2 regions of the Novosphingobium sp. BL-S-32 genome follow, and region 1 is predicted to be linked to the other one. Evidence: riboswitches for the same ligand, from Rfam matches in the RefSeq annotation. Region 1 holds a riboswitch; the other holds the start of a gene.
What was found. Region 1 has a riboswitch for S-adenosylmethionine ahead of AC1VVK_RS18970 (threonine aldolase family protein). Riboswitches for the same ligand answer to the same signal wherever they lie in the genome.
Positions count from the first base shown of each region.

Region 2: another riboswitch for S-adenosylmethionine. It lies ahead of AC1VVK_RS07120 (homoserine O-succinyltransferase); the one in region 1 lies ahead of AC1VVK_RS18970 (threonine aldolase family protein).

Region 1 is NZ_CM166477.1:493,254-497,384, forward strand. It holds gene AC1VVK_RS18960 (dihydrodipicolinate synthase family protein) at 116-1,030, shown strand; gene AC1VVK_RS18965 (4-hydroxyproline epimerase) at 1,041-2,039, shown strand; SAM-I-IV-variant riboswitch at 2,282-2,388, shown strand; gene AC1VVK_RS18970 (threonine aldolase family protein) at 2,444-3,508, shown strand; gene AC1VVK_RS18975 (TonB-dependent receptor domain-containing protein) at 3,601-4,131, opposite strand, start outside.
Region 2 is NZ_CM166476.1:1,551,276-1,555,406, forward strand. It holds gene AC1VVK_RS07105 (family 43 glycosylhydrolase) at 1-244, shown strand, start outside; gene AC1VVK_RS07110 (hypothetical protein) at 244-369, shown strand; gene AC1VVK_RS07115 (mannitol dehydrogenase family protein) at 366-1,760, shown strand; gene AC1VVK_RS07120 (homoserine O-succinyltransferase) at 1,767-2,696, opposite strand; SAM-I-IV-variant riboswitch at 2,735-2,840, opposite strand; gene AC1VVK_RS07125 (proteasome-type protease) at 3,284-4,054, opposite strand; gene AC1VVK_RS07130 (transglutaminase family protein) at 4,114-4,131, opposite strand, start outside.

The DNA.
Region 1 (4,131 bases):
CCGGGATTTGTTTGACTTGCGGTGCATGCAGTGGTGCAAAGAATGCAATTGCACACTCATTTGTAATATCGTATACGATATCTGCATTAACAAGAAGCGCAGGAACGAGATAGTTATGGCAATTGCTTGGAAGGGTGTGTTCCCGGCCGTCACCACGCAGATCCGCGAGGATCTGTCGCTTGATCTCGCTGACACGCAGCGCGTCGTCGACGATCTGATCAACGACGGCGTGACCGGCGTGATCGCGCTTGGCACCGTGGGCGAGAACAACTCGCTCGAATACGACGAGAAGGTCCAGGTTCTCACCGCGATCGTCGAAGCCGTGAAGGGCCGCGTTCCGGTTGTCACCGGCGTTTCGGAATTCGATACCCGCCGCGCGGTGCGCTATGCACAGGCCGCTGAAAAGGCCGGCGCCGATGGCCTCATGCTGCTGCCGCCGATGGTCTATGTGCCCAAGGCCAAGGAACTCGTCGCGCACTTCAAGGGCGTGGCCGACCAGACCGGTCTGCCGATCATGCTCTACAACAACCCGCCGGCCTACCGCACGGTGATCGACAAGGACGTGCTGACCGCGCTGACCGATGTGAAGAATATCGTCGCCGTCAAGGAATCCGCGCCGGATACCCGCCGCTTCACCGATTTCCGCAACACGTTCGGCGATCGCTACACGCTGTTCGCGGGCCTCGACGATGTGGCTCTGGAAGGTCTCTACCTCGGCGCGCAGGGCTGGGTTTCGGGCCTCACCAACGCGTTCCCGAAGGAATCGGTCGAGCTGGTCAAGGCGTTCGAGCGCGGCGACCATGCCAAGGCGATGGAAATCTACCGCTGGTTCATGCCGCTCCTCCACCTCGATGCCGAGCATGACCTTGTCCAGTCGATCAAGCTGGCTGAGCAGGTCATGGGTCGCGGTTCGGAGCGCGTTCTGCCTCCGCGCTACGTCCTTGAGGGCGAGCGCCGCGCGGAAGTGATCGCGATGGTCGAGAAGGCCGCCGCCACCCGTCCCGACCTGACGGTCGCGGCAGCAGCATAAGGGAGCGTCGATGCGGCACACTTTCTTCTGCATCGACGGCCACACAGCCGGTAACCCCGTTCGCCTTGTGGCGGGCGGGGCTCCGCTGTTGAAGGGCGCCTCGATGTCCGAGCGCCGGCAGGACTTCCTGTCGCGGTTCGACTGGATCCGCACGGGGCTCTGCTTCGAGCCGCGCGGGCATGACATGATGTCAGGCGGCTTCCTCTATCCGCCTTGCGATCCGGCGAACGACATCGGCATCCTGTTCATCGAGACCAGCGGCTGCCTGCCCATGTGCGGCCACGGCACCATCGGCATGGTCACGTTCGGGCTTGAGCACGGGCTGATCCAGCCGGCGACGCCGGGCAAGCTGCGTGTTGAGGTTCCGGCGGGCGTGATCGAGATCGCCTACGAGACCAATGGCTCCAAGGTCACTTCGGTACGCATCACCAATGTCCCCGCCTATGTCGCCGAGCGCGGCATCGAGGTGGACGTGGAAGGCATCGGTCCGCTCTCGATCGACGTGTCCTATGGCGGCAACTACTACGCCATCGTCGAGCCGCAGGGGAACTACACCGGCCTCGACGATCTGGGTGCCTCGCGCATCATCGAGCTTTCGGGCCGGATCCGCGAAGCCGTGCGCGCGAAGTACGAGCCGGTCCACCCGCTCGATTCCACGATCCGCGGCGTCAGCCACATCCTCTGGGCCGACAAGCCCAAGCACGAGGGCGCCGATGGCCGCAACGCCGTGTTCTATGGCGACAAGGCGATCGACCGTAGCCCTTGCGGCACCGGCACCTCGGCACGCATCGCGCACCTGCACGCGACCGGCCGCCTGAAGGTGGGCGAGCGCTTTGTGCACGAGAGCTACATCTGCAGCCGGTTCATCGGCCGCGTCGAACAGGAAGTCACGCTGGGCGACAAGCCGGCGATCATTCCCTCGATCGAAGGTTCGGCCATCGCCACCGGTTTCAACACCATTTGGATCGACCGCGAAGACTCGTTCTGGGCCGGTTTCCAGGTAACCTGATTAGAGTACCCACCCGATCGGCGGGTCTGCATTCCCTCGCCGCCGATCTCTCTTTGGCCCTCGCCGTAATCCGGCGGGGGCTTTTTTGTGCGGCCGCAATAGCTGCCTTCGGCACTTCGGAGCATGCGAAAAGGCCGGGTAAGTCAGGGACTTCGCGTCAATGGCATGTAACAGAAATCGGTAATGTTTGTGCGCAGAGCCGTAACACTCTTGCGTTGCGGTATTGCGGGGTTTATTGGCCGCCACAGCATCAAGAGTCGGACCGACGTTCGACACCAACCTGCTCCCGAGCAAGGTGGTGCCTCCAGAAAGGAGGGATGTGGCCGGACCGGCAATAAACGGGACCTTCAGCCGCAGTTACGTCGATCCGATGCTTGTCTATCGAAGCATGAAGGAATCGATCAATGACAGACCAACCTCAGCAGTTCGCGAGCGACAATTACGCCGGCATCTGTCCTGAGGCGCTTGCCGCGATGCTGGCCGCGAACGAGGGGTCGGCCGTTGCCTATGGCGACGACGAGTGGACCTTGCGCGCCGCCAACACGTTCCGCAGCCTGTTCGAGGCCGACGGCGAGGTGTTCTTTGTCTTCAACGGGACGGCGGCGAACTCGCTGGCGCTGGCCTCGCTCTGCCAGTCCTACCACAGCGTGATCTGCTCTTCCTCCGCCCACGTCGAGACGGACGAGTGCGGCGCGCCGGAATTCTTCTCCAACGGTTCGAAACTGCTGGTCGCGCCCTCGGCCGACGGCAAGCTGACCCCGGCCGCGATCCGCGCGCTGGCGGCAAGCCGCTCCGACATCCATTTCCCCAAGCCACGCGTGGTGACGATCACCCAGCCGACCGAGACCGGGCAGGTCTATTCCATCGACGAGATCAAGGCGATCTCGGCGGTCTGCCGTGAGCTTGGCCTCAAGCTGCACATGGACGGCGCGCGCTTCGCCCATGCCTGCGCGGCGCTCGGCTGCACCCCTGCCGCGATCACGTGGGAGGCGGGCGTGGACGTGCTCTGCTTCGGCGGCACCAAGAACGGCATGGCCGTGGGCGAGGCGATCATCTACTTCGATCGCGCTCTGGCGGCGGACTTCGAATATCGCTGCAAGCAATCCGGCCAGCTCGCGTCGAAAATGCGCTTCCTCTCAGCGCCGTGGATCGGTTTGATCGAGACCGGCGCCTGGCTGCGCAATGCCGAGCACGGCAATGCCTGCGCGCGGCGGCTTGCCGAACTGGTCGGCGATTTGCCCGGGCTTTCCTTCAAGTTCCCGGTGCAGGCCAATTCGGTGTTCCTGGAGGCTCCGGCCGAAGTGCTGGAGCGTCTGCGCGGGCGCGGATGGCGGTTCTATACTTTCATCGGGGGCAGCGCCCGTTTCATGTTCGCGTGGGACACCGATCTCGCCCGCGTCGAGGAACTGAGCCGCGATTTGCGCGAGATTACGGCTGAAGTCGCTGGCGAGCACATTCCCGCAGCCTGACCCAAACGCAAAAGGCCCGCCCGGTCTTGCGACCGGACGGGCCTTGGATTTCACAGCGGCTCCGAGTGGGGACGGGGAGCCGCTGTGCGGGATCAGAAGTTGGCGGTGAAGCCCACGAAGATCGTGCGGCCCAGCGCGTCGTAGACGCCCGGATAGGTATTGCCGTTGCCGAAGGCCGACAGGATGCCCGCAGCGATAGCCGGCGGATTCTTGTCGAACATGTTGTTCACGCCTGCGCGCAGGGTGAACTGCTTGTCGATGGCCTGCGAGACCGAGAGATCGAAGTAGTTGTAGGCATCGATCTTGCGGTTCACCACGCTGGGCGTGCCGGCCAGGAACGGATTGTCCGACAGGCTCGAAAGCTTGGTGCCGCCGATATAGCGCCACGACAGCGAGACGGTGGTATCGCTCGGCGCCATCCAGGTCATGCGCGCAACATGGCGCCATTCCGGGTTGGGCTGGCCGCAAGTATAGCCGAACAGGCCCTTGCAGTCATAGGAACCGAGGCCCGAGATCGGCTCGGACTTCTGCGAGGCCAGCCAGGTGCCCAGCATGTTGACATTCACCTGACCGGCATTGCCGATGTTGAACGTGTAGTCCGCGTTCACGTCGATGCCCGAGGT
Region 2 (4,131 bases), on a different replicon from region 1:
CCGCCCCGCCAACCCGCATGGCCGCCGCATGAAAATGCGTGTGACCAACCGCCGCCATATCGTTTCGTACCATACCTCGGGCGACGGCGGCGCAACGTGGAAGCGATTTGACCGGGGGATGGAAGTCTCGGGATACCACCACAATGTCCGTGGGGGGTTCCTCATGCTACGTCCGGGGCTATATGCTGCGGGAGAAGGCGAAGCCACTTTCCGCGATTTCAGATTCACTGCCCTGGATGACTGATGCATCTCCGCCCCTTGGCCGACTCACTGGCCCGCACGTTGGACCTCCACGCCGACCGCCTGCTCCCCGCCGGGCAGGCGCACGTTCCGGCCTGTAACCACGCCGGCAAGGGCTTTCGCCCGTGAGGCTTTCCAGCGAAACGCTCTCCCGCCTGTCCGACTCCGTCGCCCGGCCCGGCTATGACCGCAAGGCGCAGGCGGCCGGCATCGTCCATTTCGGCATGGGCGCTTTCCACCGCGCGCATCAGGCTTGGTACACCGACCGGGCGATGGCCGCGGGCGACCGCGACTGGGGCATCGTCGGCGTTTCGCTGCGCTCCGCCAATGTCGCGCGCCAGCTCAATCCGCAGGACGGGCTCTACACGCTCACCGAATGCTCGGCCGAGCGCAACCGGATGCGGGTGATCGGCTCGGTCCAGCGGGTGATCGTCGCCAGCGAGGATGCCGAAGCGGTGATCGCCGCCCTCGCCGCGCCGGAAACGCGGATCGTCACCTTCACCATCACGGAAAAGGGCTATTGCCGCGCCGCCGACGGATCGCTCGATCCCTTCCTGGCGCACCATGGCAGCATCTATGCCTTCCTCGAACAGGGGCTGCGCCGCCGCCGTGCGCAAGGCCTGCCCGGCCTGACCCTGCTTTCGTGCGACAATCTTGCCCTCAACGGCCGCCAGCTTGAGCGGCTGATGGGCGAATATCTCGCCCGCCACGATCCCGAACTCGGCGCATGGGTCGCGGCCGAGTGCACGTTCCCCTGCGCGATGATCGACCGCATCGTGCCTGCCACCACTGCCGCAGACCGCAAGATGGTGGCGACGCTCGCCCGCCTCGACGATGACGGCGCGGTGATGACGGAGCCCTTCACGCAGTGGGTGATCGAGGACAAGTTCGCCGGCCCCCGCCCCGCGTGGGAGAAAGTGGGCGCCGAACTGGTATCCGACGTCGCGCCTTACGAGGCGGCCAAGCTGCGCATGCTCAACGGCGCGCACTCGGCGCTGGCCTATCTCGGGCTCGAACACGGGCACGCCTTCGTCCATCAGGCGGTGGGCAACCCGGCGATCCGGCCGCTGATCGAGCAGATCATGCATGTCGAAGCCCAGCCGACGATCAAGGCCGCCCCGGCGCAGGACCTTCAGGCCTATGCCGACGCCCTGCTCGCGCGTTTCGCCAATCCGGCGCTGCAACACCGGCTGATCCAGATCGCCATGGACGGCAGCCAGAAGATCCCGCAGCGCTGGCTGGAAACGCTTGCAGCCAATCAGGCGAAAGGCAAGCAGTGCCCGGCGATCCTGACCGCGCTGGCCGCCTGGCTGCGCCACGTGCGCGGCGACAATTCCGCCAAGTGGGGCCCGGTGGACGATCCCATGGCCGTGCGCCTTGCCGACATCTGGCGCGAACAGGGCGTCAGCGGCACCCCGCGCGCACTGTTCGGCGAAGGCGGCCTGTTCGCGAAGACATGGACCGCCGGCGAGACCGATTTCAAGGCCCTGGCCGAGCGCCTCGCACGGGCGAACGCCTGAGCATCGCTAGGCCAGAACAGCCTGACCTTCGGCCGCCAGACCGGCGACAAGGTCGAAGGGCGTGGTCTGGTAGATCTCGTTGATCCAGTTCGCGAACAGCAGGTGCGCGTGGCTGCGCCAGCGATTCTTCGGCTCCCGCGTGGGATCATCGGCCGGAAAATAGCCTGCGGGAAGCTGGGCCGAACCGTCGCGGTGATACTCACCCGCAAGCGTGTCGCTGTCATATTCCAGATGATTGAACATGTGCAGCGCGCCATGGGCCCGATCGTCGACGAGACCGGCCCCGGTTTCCGCGCTGTCGGCCAGAACTTGCAGGTCCTGCACCTCTGCCAGGGTCGATGAGCATATCTCCGTCCAGCGCGACACGGGAATGTCGAACGTGTCCGAAAAGCCGCGAAGATAGGGCGAAGTGGGCGCGAGATTGCGGTGCTCGAACACGCCGAAGGCCTTGCGCGGCAGATTGTGCTTCGGCACCCCGTGGAAATGGAAAAGCGCGGCCTGGGCGGCCCAGCAGATCGTGAAGCAGCGATGGACGTGCGTCTGCGTCCAGTCGAAGATCGCGCGCAGCTCGGGCCAATAGGCCACCTCTTCGAACGGCATGCGCTCGACCGGCGCGCCGGTGATGATGAAGCCGTCGAACCGCTCGGTCCGCACCTCGCTCCATGGCCGGTAGAAGGCTGCCATGTGATCGGCCGAAGTGTTGCGGGAAACGTGATCGGTGATCCGCACCAGCGTCAATTCGATCTGAAGCGGCGTTGCCCCCAGCAGCCGGGCCAATTGGGTTTCCGTGCTGATCTTGTCCGGCATGAGGTTGAGCAACCCGATCCGCAAGGGCCGGATATCCTGACGCACCGCGTCGGTCTCTCCCATGACGCGCACGCCCTCTGCCTCCAGGACATGGCGAGCGGGGAGTTGATCGGGTATCTTAATCGGCACGGCGCGTCTCTTCCGCTTACGGGATCGACGCTTTGTGGCTTGCTCCGCTTGGTTGCCGGCTGGGCCACATCCTCCTTGCGGAGTGCCACCTTGCCCGGATCGGCAGGTTGGCGTTGGGCGTCGCCCCAACTCTTGATGCTGGGATTCTCCTACGTTGCCGTGCCGCGTTTCGCAACGGGCAGTTTGTCATGTGAGGCAGAATCCGCGCCTGCGCGAGGGTGAGAGCATGGTGTCGCTTTACCCGTCCGCCCTGCTCACCCCGAACCACCACCCACCCCGCTCATCCTGAGCCTGTCGAAGGATGTCGCGCCACGCCTCCGGGGCTTCGACAAGCTCAGCCTGAGCGGGTCCGAAGGGTTTGGTGAGGGAGATCGGATGGAGCGTCCGGGCGTTCGGATCCCCGCTCCGATCATCCTGAACCATCACCCGTTCGCTCCCCCGAACCATCACCCAACCCCGCTCATCCTGAGCCTGTCGAAGGATGTCGCACCACGCCTCAGGGGGCTTCGACAAGCTCAGCCTGAGCGGGTCTGAAAGGTTGGTGCAAGGAATCAGAGGAGCGTGGGAAAGTTCATGTCCCGCGCCAATCAGGCCGCAGCGTCTTTCAGCTTGCCGTCCTCACCCAGCGCATAGTTCGGCAGCCCGTCGAGCGCATGCCGCAGGGCCTCGCCCCAACTGTCCGAAATCGACTGGTAATAAGGATCGCCCGCCTCGATCCGGCGCTCGTGCAGCGGGGCGAACTTGTCGTTCTCCAGCACCAGCAGGTCCAACGGCATGCCGACCGAGAGATTGGCCTTCACCGTCGAATCGAACGAAACGCAGAGCAGCTTCACCGCCGCCTCGAACGTCATCGCGCGGTCGTAGCCGCGAATCAGGATCGGGCGGCCGTACTTGGTCTCGCCGATCTGGAAGAACGGCGTATCGAAGCTGGCTTCGATGAAGTTGCCTTCGGGGTAGATCAGGAACAGGCGCGGCTCCATCCCCTTGATCTGGCCCGCCACGATGATCGAGGCGCTGAACGTGCCCGAGGCCGCGTTCTGGCCGTTGTCGGCCGCGCGTTCGGTGATGATGTCCTGAAGCAGGTTGCCGACGATCGTGGCCACCTGGAACATGGTCGGCGCTTCCAGCAGCGAATTGTGCCGTTCCGCCGGGGCCTTGTTGCGTTCCTCAAGCTGGCTGACCACCGCCTGCGTGGTGGCAAGATTACCCGCCGTCATCAGGGTGATGATGCGTTCGCCGGGGATGTTCCAGCGGTACATCTTCCGGAAGGTCGAAATATTGTCGACCCCGGAATTGGTGCGGGTATCGCTCATCAGCACGAGCCCGCGGTCCAGCATCATGCCCACGCAATAAGTCACGCTACGCCCCGATCACGTTCCGTTCCCCGCGTCCTGTCCTGTTCGGGGGAACGCGGCCCTCAGCCGCGCTGTTGTTG